4 regions of the Streptomyces sp. NPDC006259 genome follow, and region 3 is predicted to be linked to each of the others. Evidence: riboswitches for the same ligand, from Rfam matches in the RefSeq annotation. Region 3 holds a riboswitch; each other region holds the start of a gene.
The links. Region 3 has a riboswitch for cyclic di-AMP ahead of ACFYO5_RS27660 (M23 family metallopeptidase). Riboswitches for the same ligand answer to the same signal wherever they lie in the genome.
Positions count from the first base shown of each region.

Region 1 (3,784 bases), on a different contig from region 3:
GCGTAGAGGACGGACAGCGTGCCGGAGCAGTCCGGGCCGCGCGTCCGTGAGGCCAGCTGTTCCACGAGCCGGGTGATCCAGTCCTGCGCGAAGCGGTCCCGGCGGCCGGTCCTGCGGTACTGCGCGGATTTCCAGGCCATCAGCGTGCGCAGGGCGGCCGGATCGCGCTCGTCGAACACGAACCGCAGGTCACCGACCTGACGGCCGAGCCGACGCTCCTTGGCGAGCGTCGTCTTCAGGAACTTCGGCGACTGCGCGCGCAGGACGGACTCGTACGTTCCGTACCCCTTCTCCACGTCGATGACGTAGGAGGCGTACTCGGCCGACGCGTGCGGGACGAACAACTCCTGCCCCGCCTCCAGGTTGTCGAAGGCGAAGCTCGACAGGGAGCAGGCCCGCAGGACGTCGTCCGCGTTCAGCCCGAGACCCGGGCCGAGGACGGCTCCCTGGGAGTCCGAGACGCCGTACGCGAGGGCGTGGCCCTGACCGAGCCGGCCCCGCTCGTGGGGCAGGAAGCCGACCGGCTCGCGCCCCTCGTACACCACCGCCACGCGCGTGCGGGGCCGCACGCGCGCCACGGCGTCGGTGAACTCCGGTTCCATGAACGGGTTGCGCGGAGCCGCCGACGCGACACGCAGCGCGCGCCACCGCTCCTTCTCCCCCTCGCCGAGATCCTCCGGCTTCAGCACACGAATACGCCCACCGCTCAACCCGACCCCCCGATCAAGTCCCCGTCCCCCTGGACTGTCTGGACGGTACCGCTCCAGGTACTACGGGCGGTAGGTAGCGGACCATCTGGTTGCCAACCGGTGCATAGGCCTTCAACGTCCCTGTACCCGGCGTTGCGGCAGAAAGCCGTTTCTCGCCCGAACGGCACGGAAGGGGAAGGAGCGGGCGCCGAACTGGAGGTGAGTCGGAGCCCGTTGGGGTCCGTATTCTCTGATCATGGCCGCACCCACCGCATATGCCGCGCGCTGCGCGTACTCCCTCGTCGCCACCGACCTGGACGGAACGCTGCTCCGCGGCGACGACACCTTCTCCGACCGGTCGCTCGACGCGCTCGCGAGGGTGGCGGCGGCAGGGGCCCACCACCTGGTGGTGACCGGCCGGCCGGCGCCTCGCGTACGGCCGCTGCTCGACATCCTGCGCGGCAGAGGGCTCGCGGTGTGCGGACAGGGCGCGCAGCTCTACGACGTCGGGGCGGACCGTCTGCTGTGGTCGGTCACCCTGGACCGTGAACTGGCCGAGACGGCGCTCGGCAAGATCGAGGCCGAGGTGGGCGAGGTGTACGCGGCCGTCGACCAGGACGGCGTCGACGGGCTCACGCTCATCGAACCGGGCTATCTGATGCCGCATCCCACGCTGCCGGCCCTGCGCGTCGGAGTGCGCGACGACCTGTGGTGCGAGCCGATCAGCAAGGTGCTGCTGCGTCATCCGACCCTGTCCGACGACGAGTTGGCGGCGACGGCCCGTTCAGTGGTCGGCTCGCTGGCCACCGTCACGATGTCCGGGCCGGGCACGGTGGAACTACAGCCGTGCGGAGTGACGAAGGCGACCGGGCTGGCCCTGGCGGCCGAGCACCTCGGGCTGCGGCCCGAGGACACGATCGCCTTCGGTGACATGCCCAACGACCTTCCGATGTTCGACTGGGCGGCGCGCGGTGTGGCGATGGCCAACGCCCATCCCGAACTCAGGGCGGTGGCGGACGAGGTGACGACGTCGAACGAGGACGACGGCGTGGCCGTCGTCCTCGAAAGACTGTTCCCGTAGTTCACCTGGCGCCCCAGGCCACCTGGTTCCCTCGTTCTACAGGTTCCCGGTTCCCTGGTTCTCCCGGTCCCCGGCAGCCCGGTCCCCGGCTGTCCCGGCTCCCCGGCTCTCCTGGGGAGGCTGTCAGTAGGCGCCGAAGACGTTGTCGATCGAGCCGTACCGGTGGGCCGCGTAGTTGCAGGCGGCGGTGATGTTGGCGACCGGGTCGTACGGGTCGTAGGCCGTGCCGGCCACGTGGTAGGCGGCGAAGGTGGGGTCGATGACCTGGAGCAGGCCCTTGGACGGGATACCCGCGGCCGCGTTGGAGTCCCAGAGGTTGATGGCGTTCGGGTTGCCCGAGGACTCGCGCATGACGTTGCGGTAGATGCCGTCGTAGGTGCCCGGAATGCCCTGTTCGGCCATGATCGCGAGGGACTCGCGGATCCAGCCGTCGAGGTTGTCGGTGTACCCGGCCGTGGTGGTGGCCGTGGTGGCCGACGTCGTGGTGGCCGCGGAGGCGCTGGTGGAGCCGATGAGCGGAAGGGCCAGCACGGCGGCGCCGGTGGCGGCGACGGCGAGGGTGCGGGCGAGGCGGGTGCGGCGGTGCTGGGCGGCAGCAGGCATGACGAAAGGTTCCTCTCCGGCGCCTGCGAGGTGAGCTGTCGGGTTCGGGCTGGAAAGTGCCCGGCCGGCCGCCGTAGGGGTACGGCGGGACGGCTTCACCCCAAGCCGGTCCGGTACGTCCGTGACGTACGGCTCGGCGACTTACCTGGGTCCCCCGCTCCTGCCGTGCGTGAGTGTTGGTCAATGGGATGTCGGGCGGCGGCAGGATTAGGCGTCTGCCCGACAGGCCGGGAACGTATGCGAGAGCGCATGTCCGGAACAAGTGCCGGATTCACAGATCGCCCCTATTGACCTTGATCGGATGACTATGCCTGCTTGATCCTTTGTATTCGCCGGACGTCAACTCGCCGACGGCAAAGCGGAATCACAGCTTCCGGGTCTGGTCACCGGCAGGGCTGTGGAGTGAGCCAACTCACCAGCGTCCATAAGAAGGGTATAACGGGCATTGAGCCTCAAGTCCCTTTTAAAGGGGCGTACGTGGAAGGTGCTTCCGCCCGGTCCGGTGGAACACGCCCCCGCCGCCCTCCGTGCGTACACCTCTCGACGGGGAGTCGTTGCTGAGGCTCCCGCCGTTCGAGGCGCCGCGTGCACGTGGGTGGTGGGCGGGGCGGCCCGGTGCCACGCCGCGGACCTGTGCCGCCGTCTACGCACCTGGGTGCGCTGCGACTCGTACGTCAGCCTCGTGCGTCAGCCGCGGTCGCGGTCGCAGTGGGCGGTCGCGGTCGGAGTGGGCGGTGGCGGTGGCGGTGGCGGTGGGCAGTGGCGGTGGCGGTGGCGTCCGGGGGTGTCGGCCGGTAGGAGAGTCCGGCCGGGGCGTGCTCCGGGAGTGCCGACGCGGGCTCGGCGGCCGGTGGCCGCCGCGCGCGGGCGTGCGGGAGGGTTCCGTCGGGCAGACGGGTGCGTAGGTCCTCGTGGGCTGTCCCCCTAGGGGAAGGGCGAACGGATGCGCATGTGTGTGGCCCCCGTGAGGGCGGCGGGGCGAGTGTGTCGGACAGCTACCGCCGGGCGGGTGACGTGGGTGACGGGGCCGAGTCGCCGGCCCGTCTTCCCCTCTGCCCCGAACGCCCATATCGGCTGATCAGCAACATACCGGTCATCATCGGACGCCGTCCGCCCGCCTGAGGCGCGCCTCCCGGTCGGGCGAAGTTCGATACGGGGGGACGTGGGGCCTGTCGGTGATCGAAACGTGACCGGATACGCTGACTTGAGTGAGGGCAGCGACCTATCGACAATCCGCGTAATCGCCAGAAGACACCAGCAGACAGGAGACCCCTCGTGACCGTCGTCGGGCCGTTCGGGCTGAGCGTGCGGGACCAGGCTCTGGAAGCCGATGTCCAGGCCGGATTGACGGCTGTCGAGGAAGGCTTGCTCGAGGCCACCAAGAGCGAGGTCCCGTTCATCACGGAAGCCG
Region 1 is NZ_JBIAHY010000004.1:117,893-121,676, forward strand. It holds gene ACFYO5_RS17130 (GNAT family N-acetyltransferase) at 1-695, opposite strand, end outside; gene ACFYO5_RS17135 (HAD family hydrolase) at 946-1,770, shown strand; gene ACFYO5_RS17140 (transglycosylase SLT domain-containing protein) at 1,894-2,373, opposite strand; cyclic di-AMP (ydaO/yuaA leader) riboswitch at 2,379-2,559, opposite strand; gene ACFYO5_RS17145 (polyprenyl synthetase family protein) at 3,649-3,784, shown strand, end outside.
Region 1: linked by a shared signal. The riboswitch ahead of ACFYO5_RS17140 (transglycosylase SLT domain-containing protein) and the one ahead of ACFYO5_RS27660 (M23 family metallopeptidase) in region 3 are both predicted to bind cyclic di-AMP.

Region 2 (3,784 bases), on a different contig from region 3:
TGCTTCCCGAACTGCCACCGCTGCCCGCGCTGACGAGCGCCGAGGCCGAGCTGATCGACCGTTACCTGGAGGTGGTCGACCTGGTCGGCCGCATCAACCCGGCCCGGCCGGGCGACACCTACGGCGGACTGCGGGCCGCCCAGGCACTGGTGAGCCGGGCGACCGCGCTGCGGGACGCGCTGACCCTGATGCACCAGCGGGGCGAGAGCGAACTGCACGCGCCGACCCTCGCGCGGGCGCTGCGCGTCCTCGACGGGGAGCGCCGGACGGCGCGCGTCACGATGCCGCCGCTCTCCGACAGTTGACCCTCGTCCGTCCGGGCGTGGCGGACGGCGTCCGGGTGCCTCGCGTCCGGACCGGGACTCAAACGGACCAAACGGCGTACCCCTGTTCGGAGTATCCGGGACGGCGCCTCCGACCCCCATAAGTTGCGCCGAGGACGGCGAAAGTGGGCGGAATCCGGGGTTCCTTCGCTGGTCGGAGGCCCTGTGGCACCTTGACACCTGATCGAACATCAGGGTGTCCACCCGAACGGGTGAGTGGTGAGTAACCCCACAAATCCCCGGTTCCGTTGGGATTTTCGGACATCGGTGAGCCAAGATCCCTGACTGACGACAAGCCCCCGCCACAAGCGGCGGGGCGGTCCGGGCGGACGCCGAGTCCTGCCGCCGCCCGGATGCCCGAGTCGACAGAAGTGCATCGGCAGGAGTGGAGGACCCGAGCAAGCCGGGTCGCCGGACCGGTCGTCCCCGCCAGGGGAGGCACCGGGCCGAGCAACCCTTGGGGTGAAGCCGCGTCAGCGGCCGGGCAACTTCGCCAGCCCGAATCCGACAGGTCATCCTTCACAGGCGGCTGACGAAGGGTTGCGCATGACTGCGCTCAATCGTGTCCCGTCGCTCATGGCCCGGGCCGGTACGGCCTCGGCGTTCGCCATCGCCGCCGTCGGCGGCTCGATCGTGGTCCCCGGTGTCGCCGCCGACGCCGCGGCCGCCACACCGGCGACGAAGGCATTGAAGATCGCGGCCTCGAAGAAGGGCTCCCCGTACCGGTACGGGGCCACCGGACCGAACAGGTTCGACTGCTCCGGGCTGACGCTGTACTCGTTCAAGAAGGCCGGCAAGAAGCTGCCGCGCACGGCAGCCCAGCAGTACAACAAGACGCGCCACATCTCCGCCGGCAGCCGCAAGGCCGGGGACCTGGTCTTCTTCCACTCGGGGTCGAGCGTCTACCACGTCGGGATCTACGCCGGTAAGGGCAAGATCTGGCACTCCCCGAAGACCGGGGACGTGGTGCGGCTGCAGAAGATCTGGACCAAGAGCGTCTGGTACGGCCGGGTCAAGTGACCTCCCGGGGCGGTGACGGCGTCCTGACGCGCCGCCACCGCCCCGGGTTCCGTGCCCGGCCCGCGAGGGGCGCTCCGTGGCTCAGGGCGGCCCCTGGGGCCCGTCAGGGCTCCTGCCGGACCACCGCCGTCACCGGCACCCCGCTCGCGGTGGGTTCGGCGGGCTCGACGGGGACCGTCCAGGGCAGCTCGATGAAGACGGTCTTGCCGCCCTCGCGCGTGGGGCGGACCCGCAGCCTTCCGCCGCACTCCGCGGTCAGCCATCTGATGATCACCAAGCCTCGGCCGTTGTCCTGCTGGACGGCGGCCGGCAGTCGTTGGGGGAAGCGCGGGTGACTGTCGGTGACGCCGATGTGGAGCCGCTCGTCGCGGTCGAGCACGAGGTCCACCGTGAAGGTGGGCGACTGCCCGAAGGTGTGCTGTACGGCGTTGGTGGCCAGCTCCGAGACGATCAGGCGGACGGTGTCGGCAAGCTCCGCGGCGGTGGGGAGACCCCACCGCGCGAGGGTGTCGAGCACGTAGGTGCGGGCAGTGGACACCGAGGCGGGATCGCTCGGCAGAGTGACGGATGCTTCCAGGTGATCTGCCATGGCGACGTCGTCCCTTTCCCACGGGACCGGAGTCCAACACGGTGCGGATGGTTCGAGTACGGTCCCGGACTGGTGCTTCGCCGCCAGAGTGCCATCACCGCGCCGGTCACGCGTGGCGATCCACCAACATGTGCATATATCTGTCGCTCGATGCGGTGAACTCTGCTAGGGCAGAGCGTATTTGCACGGCCCGGAGGGAGTAAGGAGGATCCCATGCAGCACGGTCCCGCGGTGCGCCGCCGAAAGCTGGGCGCCGAACTGCGGGCGCTGCGCGCCCGCGCGGGGCTCACCAGTGGTGAGGCGGCCAGGCTCGTGGGCTGGCACCAGTCGAAGGTGAGCCGGATCGAGACCGGCACCAGTGGCACGAAACCGGCCGATGTGCGGTTACTCCTCGACGCCTACCGCGTGGACGACGCTCAGCTGCGGGGACTGATGCTGGCGTTGGCCGGATCGGTCGAGGGTGACGGCCGGGAGCACTGGTGGCACGCCTATCGCGGGGTCCTGCCGCCCACCTACCGGGACTTCATCAGCCTGGAGTCGCAGGCGAGCGCGATGCGCACCCTGGAGACGACCGTCGTGCCGGGCCTTCTGCAGACTCCCGCGTACGCCCGTGAAGTGACCCGGGCCGCGGTGGAGGGCCTCGACGAGGAGCGGCTGGACACGCTGGTGGAGGTGCGGCTGGCCAGGCAGGGCGTGTTGCGGGCCCGGCCGCCGCTGGAGATGGACGCGGTGCTCGACGAGGCGGTGCTGCGGCGGGAGGTGGGCGGTCCGGAGGTGATGGCCCATCAGCTGGAACGGCTGAGGGAGGCGGCGCGGCTGCCCCAGGTCAGGCTCCAGGTGCTGCCGTTCAGCGCCGGGGCGCACATCGGTGTCACCGGCTCTTTCGTTATCTTCTCATTTGCGAGCGCTTCTGATCTGGATGTGGTTGTTCTCGACCACTTGACGAGTAGCCTCTACCTCGAGCGGAAAGAAGACCTCCAGGCCTACACCGAGGCCTTCAACGCCCTTCGGGCACACGCGCTTTCGCCCGGGGACTCACTGGACTACCTCGCCGCGATAGGTGACGGCGCGTAGGGAGGCACCATGACCGCACTGCCTCGGAACGTACCTTCCAGCACCGATCCGCCCGCGCTCCCCGACCCTCGGGGTCTGCGGTGGCTGCGCAGCAGCTACAGCACGGGAGCCAACAACTGCGTGGAGACGGCCCGCCCGGACACCGGGCCGTGGGCCGGTCTGCTCGCCGTACGCGACTCCAAGGACCCGGCCGGGCCCGCGCTGCTCTTCTCCCCCGGGAGCTGGACGGACTTCACGGCCGCCTTCCGCTGAGCGCGGCCCGCCGACCAGCCACCGTCGAGCGGCGCACGGCCGTGTCACGCCGACTCACGGCCGCGTCTCGCCGATCACTCGTACAGCGCGTTCGATCTGGCCCTCACCGAGGTCCGCGCGGGCGGTCAGCCTCAGGCGTGAGACGCCGTCGGGCACGGAAGGAGGACGGAAGCAGCCCACGGCCAGGCCCGCCGCCCGGCAGTCCGCCGCCCAGCGCACGGCCTCCTCCGGGGACGGAGCCCGCACGGAGACGACCGCGGCGTCCGGACGCGCCGCTTCCAGACCCGCGGCCGTCAGGCGCGCGTGCAGCTCGCCCGCGACCGCACGCGCGCGTGCCGCGCGTCGCGGCTCACGGCGCAGCACCGCCAGGGCGGCCAGGGCCGCGCCCACCGCCGCCGGGGCGAGGCCGGTGTCGAAGATGAACGTCCGGGCCGTGTTGACCAGGTGGTCGATCACGCGCGCGGGGCCGAGCACGGCGCCGCCCTGACCGCCCAGCGACTTGGACAGCGTGACCGTGACGACGACG
Region 2 is NZ_JBIAHY010000002.1:125,888-129,671, reverse strand. It holds gene ACFYO5_RS06765 (hypothetical protein) at 1-305, shown strand, start outside; cyclic di-AMP (ydaO/yuaA leader) riboswitch at 723-866, shown strand; gene ACFYO5_RS06760 (C40 family peptidase) at 870-1,343, shown strand; gene ACFYO5_RS06755 (ATP-binding protein) at 1,447-1,932, opposite strand; gene ACFYO5_RS06750 (helix-turn-helix domain-containing protein) at 2,146-3,006, shown strand; gene ACFYO5_RS06745 (DUF397 domain-containing protein) at 3,016-3,258, shown strand; gene ACFYO5_RS06740 (8-amino-7-oxononanoate synthase) at 3,313-3,784, opposite strand, start outside.
Region 2: linked by a shared signal. The riboswitch ahead of ACFYO5_RS06760 (C40 family peptidase) and the one ahead of ACFYO5_RS27660 (M23 family metallopeptidase) in region 3 are both predicted to bind cyclic di-AMP.

Region 3 (3,784 bases):
TGGCCGGAGGCGCGCATTCCGCGCCTCCGGTCAGGGTTCACGAACATCCGGGAAACATCCGGGCGTAGACCTCACCGACCCCCGTGACACTCCCCGGAAGACCTCAGGGGGTGAGCCCCTTGGACCGCAGCCAGGCGGCCGGGTCGATGCCGCTGCTGCTGCCGCCCGGGTGGACCTCCAGGTGGAGGTGGGCACCGGTGACGTTGCCGGTGGCGCCGACGCGGCCGATGATGTCGCCGGTGGCGACCTTCTGGCCGACGCTGACGCTGATGGAGGACTGGTGGGCGAACCACAGCTCGGTGCCGTCGTCCAGGGTGAGCACGGTCTTGTACCCGTACGACCCGTCGTAGCCGGCGGAGGTGATGGTGCCGTTGTGCACGGCCTTGATGAGCGTGCCGGTGGGGGCGGCGAAGTCAAGGCCGGTGTGGTACCCGGAGGACCAGTAGGCGCCGGCCTGGCCGAAGGTCGAGGTGATCGTGTACGAGGAGGTCGGCAGCGTGAACTGCTTGGCCAGCTCGGCGAGGCGCTCGGCCTCCGCCTTCTTGGCGGCTTCCTCGGCGGCCTTCTTCCTGGCGGCCTCGGCCTTGGCCGCGGCGGCCTTCTCGGCCTTGGCGGCGGCGTCGGCGGCGGCCTTGGCCGCGGCGGCCTCGGCGGCTTCCTGCGCCTTGGTCTCGACCTGTGTCTGCTGCGACTCGGCCTGCGCCATGATCCGGTTGCGGAGCGCCTCACCGGCGTCGGCACCGCTGTCCGCGCGGTCGTCGGCGACGGTCTCGGCGCCGAAGGTGCTGAGCGCGGGCGCCGTCTCCTCGGGGGTGTCGTCGTCCGAGATGAGGGAACCCACCGAGGGAAGGTCCGGCATGGAGATGGAGACCGGCGACTTGCCGGTGTTGGCGCTGGCCATGCCCGCGCCGCCGACGGCAGCGATGACACCGACGCCGAGAACGGTGGAGCTGCGGGCGAGTCCGCCGCGCTGCTTGGCGACGCGGTGCTTACCGCGCACCGGGCGAACGGAGTCCGCGGTGGGGTTCCATTCCTCCCAGGGGCCCTCGTCGGTGCGGTAGGTGCCGTAGCCGAAGGTCTGCTGGGCGGGCACGGTGGGGGCTTCTGGGGCAGGCCGGTTGGACGCCACGCGGGCGTGCTCCTTTCCTTCCGTCGCCTACCGGGTTAGCTGACGGGTTCGGAGCGGGAAGGTCTCCTACGCGCGTATACCGGCCGTGACTGTACGGCGGCTTACGCGAGATTCACCCCAAGTTGGTGGTTCCCCGGTTCCCTTGCGGGATTCGACGCGTGCGCGCGGAGCCGACTCTTGTGCCGGCTGGGACGACCGCGCTGCGTTATCGAACGTTAATAGACCTGGGCGCATGATTCCAAGCCGTTCTGCTTGATCAACAACATTTCTGGCCTGGACTTTCGGCCCAGGACCGCTGAAAAACGGGCGAGTTGACCGACCGCCGGAACACCTCAGGAGTCACCCGGGTTTTTGATGGTGACTCAGATGTGATCACAGGGCTCCCGAGCGATCACCCTGCGTGACGGCTCCTGCGGCGACGCCGCCCGCCGAACGCACCGAAGGCCGGAATCCCATGATCAGGATTCCGGCCTTCGGCCTTGAGTAGCGGGGACAGGATTTGAACCTGCGACCTCTGGGTTATGAGCCCAGCGAGCTACCGAGCTGCTCCACCCCGCGTCGGTGTGACACCAGTCTACGCCATGCGGGGGATGCCCAGAACCACGGTCGGACGCGGGGGCTCGATCAGGGGGTCCGTCGGAGCAGATGCCCGTTCGGCGCCTTCGCCTGGTCCCCGTACTCCGGAAGGACGACGACGTCCGCTCCGGCGGCGGTGAGCAGGCCGCTGCCGTCGGCATCGGTGACGAAGGTGTCCGGCTCCCGCCAGGCCGTCACGACCCGGCGCACGCCCGCGTCGAGGATGAGGCGGGCGCACGGGGCGGGCCGGGAGGAGCGCCGGGCGCAGGGCTCCAGGCTGCTGTAGACGGTGGCGCCGGCCAGCCGGGGGTCGGCGGCGTCGATCTTGGCGAGGGCCGCCTCCTCGGCGTGGACGACGGGATCGCCCGCCTCGCGGGAGTGGCCGCGCGCCAGCTCCGTGCCGTCGGCCGCCACCACGACCGCGCCGACACTGAAGGCGGTCCGCGACGGCGGACAGGCGGCGGCCAGCTCACAGGCGAGGGCCAGCCAGTGCCGGTCGGCGGCGGCGGGGAGCGGGCCGGTACCGGGTGCGGTGGGCTCGTACGACATCAGGACGACGTCCTCGATGCGCCGGGTCCCGACCAGCCGCAGGCGCCCGCCCTGATAACCGCCGGGGCCGAAGAGCCGGGGCGCGTCCGGGTCGCCCACGAACAACGGTGCCAGGACGAGCTGGAGTTCGTCGGCGAGGCCCTCCTGGAGGAGCTGGGTGTGGACGGTCCCGCCGCCCTCGACCATCAGGCGCCGTACGCCCCGTACGTCGTGGAGGTGTTCCAGGAGCCGGCGCCAGTCGAGGTGGGCGCCCAGCGGCACGACGTCGGTCGCGCGCCCGAGACCGAGGGCACGGGCGCGGTCCGCGCCCGTCCGCGTCGTGTAGAGGACCTTGTGGCCACCGGTGTGCCAGAACCGGGCCTCCGGGTCCAGCTCTCCGGAACCGCTGACCGTCACCTTGAGGGGGTACTCCGGCTTGCCCGCGGCGACCCGTGCGGCACGGCGGCCGGGCGAGTTGACCAACAGGCGCGGGTTGTCGGCGCGGATCGTGCCGGCCCCGACCAGGATGGCGTCGACGGAGGCCCGCACCTCGTCGACCCGGTCGAAGTCGGCCGGGCCGGACAGCAGCAGCCGGTCGGGACCGGTGTCGTCGAGGTAGCCGTCGAGGGAGACGGCGGCGGACAGCAGGACGTACGGGTACGGCATCGGCGCGGGTCTCTCCGGGATCGGGCGTCGCAAGGGTGGCGTGGACGTCGGACGGAACAGTGGACGACGGGCTTGGTTCAAGTTTGAAACAAAACTACACTGGGCGCATGACGACCCGCTGGCTCACCCCCGAGGAGCAGCGCGCCTGGCGCGCGTACATCGCCGGATACCTCCTCCTGGAGGACGCGATCGACCGGCAGCTCCAGCAGGACGCCGGCATGCCCCACGCCTACTACTCCATCCTCGCCAACCTCTCGGAGGCGCCGGAGCGGCGGCTGCGCATGACCGACCTCGCGGAGCGGCTGAAGGTCACCCGCAGCAGGCTGACGTACGCCGTGACGCGGCTGGAGAAGGACGGACTGGTACGGCGCGAGGAGTGCCAGTGGGACAAGCGCGGGAGCGTCGCGGTCCTGACGGACGAGGGCATGGCGGTCCTGGAGAGCGCGGCGCCCGGCCATGTCGACACCGTACGCGGCCTGCTGTTCGACCGCCTCACGCCCGAGCAGGTGGGACAGCTGGAGCAGATCTTCACGCAGGTCGCGCAGGGCCTCCAGGGAGAGGGCGGCGAGACGGCCCCCGAGGATCTGCCCTGGCGGCGACGCTCCTCGCCCTGCTCCGGGACGTCGTAGCCACGCCACCGTGAGCCACGGCACAACAATCCTATTGCTTCAAATTTAAAGCATGAGATAGGGTCACGATCAAGGATCTGCTTCAAATCTGAATCAGTGAGTACAGAAGCGAAGCACAGAAGCAGAAGCAGAAGCAGAAGCAGAAGCAGAAAAGCTCAGCAGAAGCCGCACATGTGCGCACCGACCACCGGACACGGAGACCCCGCATGCCCGACTCCCCCGCCGCCACCCAGCGTGCCCGCGTCCGGGTACCGCT
Region 3 is NZ_JBIAHY010000006.1:686,483-690,266, reverse strand. It holds gene ACFYO5_RS27660 (M23 family metallopeptidase) at 104-1,129, opposite strand; cyclic di-AMP (ydaO/yuaA leader) riboswitch at 1,137-1,296, opposite strand; tRNA gene ACFYO5_RS27655 (tRNA-Met) at 1,614-1,687, opposite strand; gene ACFYO5_RS27650 (dihydrofolate reductase family protein) at 1,754-2,899, opposite strand; gene ACFYO5_RS27645 (MarR family winged helix-turn-helix transcriptional regulator) at 3,007-3,528, shown strand; gene ribA (GTP cyclohydrolase II) at 3,735-3,784, shown strand, end outside.

Region 4 (3,784 bases), on a different contig from region 3:
AGGTCGAGCGGTACGTCGGTCGGCCGACGGGACGCCGTACGGGCGGTACGTCGGCCGACGCGACGCCGGGCGAGCGGTACGTCAGCCGACGGGACGCCGGGCGAGCGATACGTCAGCCGACGGAGACGCCGTGCGAGCGGAGGTAGGCGAGCGGGTCGACGTCCGAGCCGTAGTCGGGACCGGTGCGGATCTCGAAGTGCAGGTGCGGGCCGGTCACGTTGCCGGTGGCACCGGAGAGGCCGACCTGCTGACCGGCGGAGACGGACTGGCCGGCCGAGACGGAGAGCGAGGACAGGTGGGCGTACTGGGCGTAGTAGCCGTCGGCGAGCCTGATGACGACCTGGTTGCCGTACGCGCCGCCCCAGCCGGCGGAGACGACCGTGCCCGCGCCGACGGCCTTGAGCGAGGTGCCGGTCGGGACCACGAAGTCGACACCGGTGTGGTAGCCGCTGGACCACATGCTGCCGGACATCCTGTACGGCGTGCCGACGGTCGCGCCGGACACCGGGAGGGTGAAGCCGGTGGCGGCGGTGGTGTTCCCGGCGGCCTGCGTCGTGGACGCCTTCGCCGAGGACGACTTGGCCGAGTCCGAGGAGGAGGACTTCCCGGACGAGGCCGAGGAGGACGACTTCGTGGAGGAGCCCGAGGACTTCTTCGACGGGGTGGACGAACCGGAGGAACCAGAGGGACCCGACGGCGACTTGGTCGTGCCCGCCGCGGCCCGCTCACCGATCGACAGCTTCAGACCCGGGTGGATCAGCGACGGGTTGTCGCCGACGGCCTCGCGGTTGTCCGCGTAGAGACGGGTCCAGCCGCCGCTGACGTCCTGCTCGTCGGCGATCTTCGAGAGGTAGTCGCCGGACCGCACCGTGTAGGTCTTGGCGCCCGTGGCGGACTTCGCGGACTTCTGCGCCACCGGGACGGCCTCGACGGCCTTTTCCGGGACGGAGGAGAGCGGGGAAACGGCGGAGACGGGGGAGAGCGACTGCGCCGCCGACTGGGACGGCGCGGCGTGCGCACCGGTGGCCCCCATGAGCGGGAGGGCGAGCGCGGCGCCGCCGGTTCCGGCGGCGGCGATGGAGCGGGTGAAGCGCTGGGGCTTCGGACGGCGGTGCTTACCCTTGGCGGGCATGACGAATTCCTCTCCGGCGCCTGCGAGGTGAGCTGTCGGGTGCGGACTGGAGATGTCCGGCCGCGCCGAGGCGCGGCTGTACCCCTAGCCGTTCCGGAGACCGGAACAGGCGGTACTGCCTGTGGGTCCCCCGCTCCTGCCGTTCACGGGTGAGTGTGCGGGTTCCGGGCGGCGGCAGGATTGGGCGTCCGTCCGGATTGGTGTGGAACGTAAGCGACCACGACGCACAGCCACAAGCGAAGGTTGTACTCCCCGCGTCATTCCCTTGATCCCCTGCGGGAATTCTCCGTCACCCTGCGTGAATGGAGAGGCCGATTTCCCGGTGAACACCCTGGGAAAACAACAGCATTACGTGAACATGACGGACGACGCAGGGTCACGAATATGACCCTGCTCACGCACCCTGCCCCCATAGTCCCGTAATTCAGCGCGAGTGGGAATGAAGGCTTCAATTCGGACAGAACCCCCACATGCGACACAGGCGGATAACCGCCGCATCGAGGTAGCCGCACATCTCGCCGCGCACCTCGCGATATGACACATCGCGGCCGGTGAACATCGCCCGTTTCACGGCATTTCATTCGCTATATCCGGGCCGAGCGCGCTCATTCCTTTCCGAGCGCGCCCAGCCCATTGCGGCCCCGGGTAACCCGTGACGGGCCGCGTAACCCAGCACAAGCGCCACCGGCCCGTTCCGGGGTCGCCCGGCCCATTACGCACGCGGGGCGAGTCCGACCGGACCGTTTCGCCGAATTCCGCACCTGTTCGTCCGTGCTGCGAATGCCGGACGCCGGAGCCACACCTGACAGGGGCGTGCGCCCGGCACCTCTTGCCCGCCCTTCGGGCACCCGACATGCCCTCCGTGCCCCGCGACCGCCGGAGGCGCCGCGACCGCCGGAAACCGTGGTGGAGAGCCCGTTTGCCCCAGGCATCCATGTCGTATGGTCAGGAGGTGTTCCGGTGGCCATGTCGAGCCGCGCCGACCGGAACCGACGACCGGGAGGAGCCCCCGTGACGCAGCAGATCCCGTCGACCGAACCCGAGCTGGCCGGGGTACGGAACTTCCGTGACGTGGGCGGTCTGCCGACCGTCGACGGCCGACGGGTCCGCCACGGTGTGCTGTTCCGCAGCGGACATCTCGCGCACGCCACCGCCGAGGACGCCGCGTTCCTCTCCTCGCTGGGCCTGCACACGGTCTTCGACTTCCGCAACGCGGCGGACCAGAAGCTGGAGGGCCCGGACGTCGAGCTGCCGGGCGTGCGCAATGTGAATCTCCCGCTCTCCGACCCGGCGGACGGCTCCGAGTTCTGGAAGATGGTCCGCGACGGCCACATCGACCAACTGCGCGAGATCCTCGGCGACGGCAAGGCGGCCGGCCGGATGATCGCGTCCTACCGCTCGATCGTGAAGGAGCGCACGGGCGAGCACTCCCGCGTGCTGCACGCCCTCGCCGAGGACAGCGTCCCGGCGCTGATGCACTGTGCGGCGGGCAAGGACCGCGCGGGTCTGTCCGTCGCCGTGACACTGCTCGCGCTGGGCGTGGAACGCGAGGCGATCCTGACGGACTACCTGGAGTCCAACGCCAAGCACCGCCGTTACAAGGTGCGCCGCAGCAGCACGTCCGCAGAGGCGTACTCCCCCGAGGTGATGGAGCTGCTCAGCCCGCTCTTCGACGCCCGCGCCGAGTACCTCGCGGCCGCGCTCGAGACCGTCGAGGAGACCTGGGGCGGGGTCGACGCCTACCTGGAGCAGGGTCTCGGCCTGGCCCCGGAGACCCGCGAGCGGCTCCGGGAGCGTCTGCTCGACTGAGCGAGCACTCCCGGCGCCCGTCGGCTACTGGTTGGCGCCGACCTCGAACAGCAGCCAGAGGAACCCGGCGAAGACGTGTCCCACCGCGATGTAGATGATCAGCCGGATCCACAGGCTCCGGGGGAACTTGTCCTCCATGTCGGTCATGGCGTCTCTCCAGGGTTGGGGCCGAGGCACAGTGCGGCCGTCGGACTCTGCAACAGGGTGTGGACGAAGAGCAGGTCGACCCCGTCGGGGTCCTGGGCCGCGATGCGGTGCGGGGTCAGCGAGTCGAAGTGCGCGCTGTCCCCGGGGCCGAGCAGGTGGGTGGTGTCACCGAGGCGCAGCCGCAGCCGTCCGCGCAGGACGTGCAGCCACTCCTCACCGGGATGCACCCGCACCATGTCGCCCTGTGAGCCGTACGGCACCTGCACCCGCAGCGCCTGCATGCCCCGCCCCGGCGCCCCGGACTGCCAGTACGTCCAGCCGCCCGCGTGGGTGGGTTCCATGTCGGCCGTGCGCACGACGGCGTCCCGGCCCGCGACCGTTTCCCCGAGCAGCTCGGAGACGGTCGTACCGTAGATACGGGCGAGCGCGAGCAGCATCGGCAGCGAGGGCTGGCGCTGCCCGGTCTCCAGGCGGGAGAGGTGGGCCGGTGACAGCCCGGCGGCGCGGGCCGCCGCCTCCAGGGTGAGGGTGGCGCGTCGGCGCAGGGCCCGCAGTTGCGGGGCGACGACTCCCAGGTCGCCGACCGGCTCGGACCCGGGATCCGGGACAGGGTGGCTCATGCCTCTATTCAGCCGGAAGTTTGCCCCTGCGGCAATTTTGTTGCCTCAGAGGCAAACCTCGGTGAGGTACGGGTTC
Region 4 is NZ_JBIAHY010000003.1:614,525-618,308, reverse strand. It holds gene ACFYO5_RS14130 (peptidoglycan DD-metalloendopeptidase family protein) at 113-1,132, opposite strand; cyclic di-AMP (ydaO/yuaA leader) riboswitch at 1,137-1,298, opposite strand; gene ACFYO5_RS14125 (tyrosine-protein phosphatase) at 2,144-2,941, shown strand; gene ACFYO5_RS14120 (DUF6126 family protein) at 2,966-3,088, opposite strand; gene ACFYO5_RS14115 (helix-turn-helix domain-containing protein) at 3,085-3,708, opposite strand.
Region 4: linked by a shared signal. The riboswitch ahead of ACFYO5_RS14130 (peptidoglycan DD-metalloendopeptidase family protein) and the one ahead of ACFYO5_RS27660 (M23 family metallopeptidase) in region 3 are both predicted to bind cyclic di-AMP.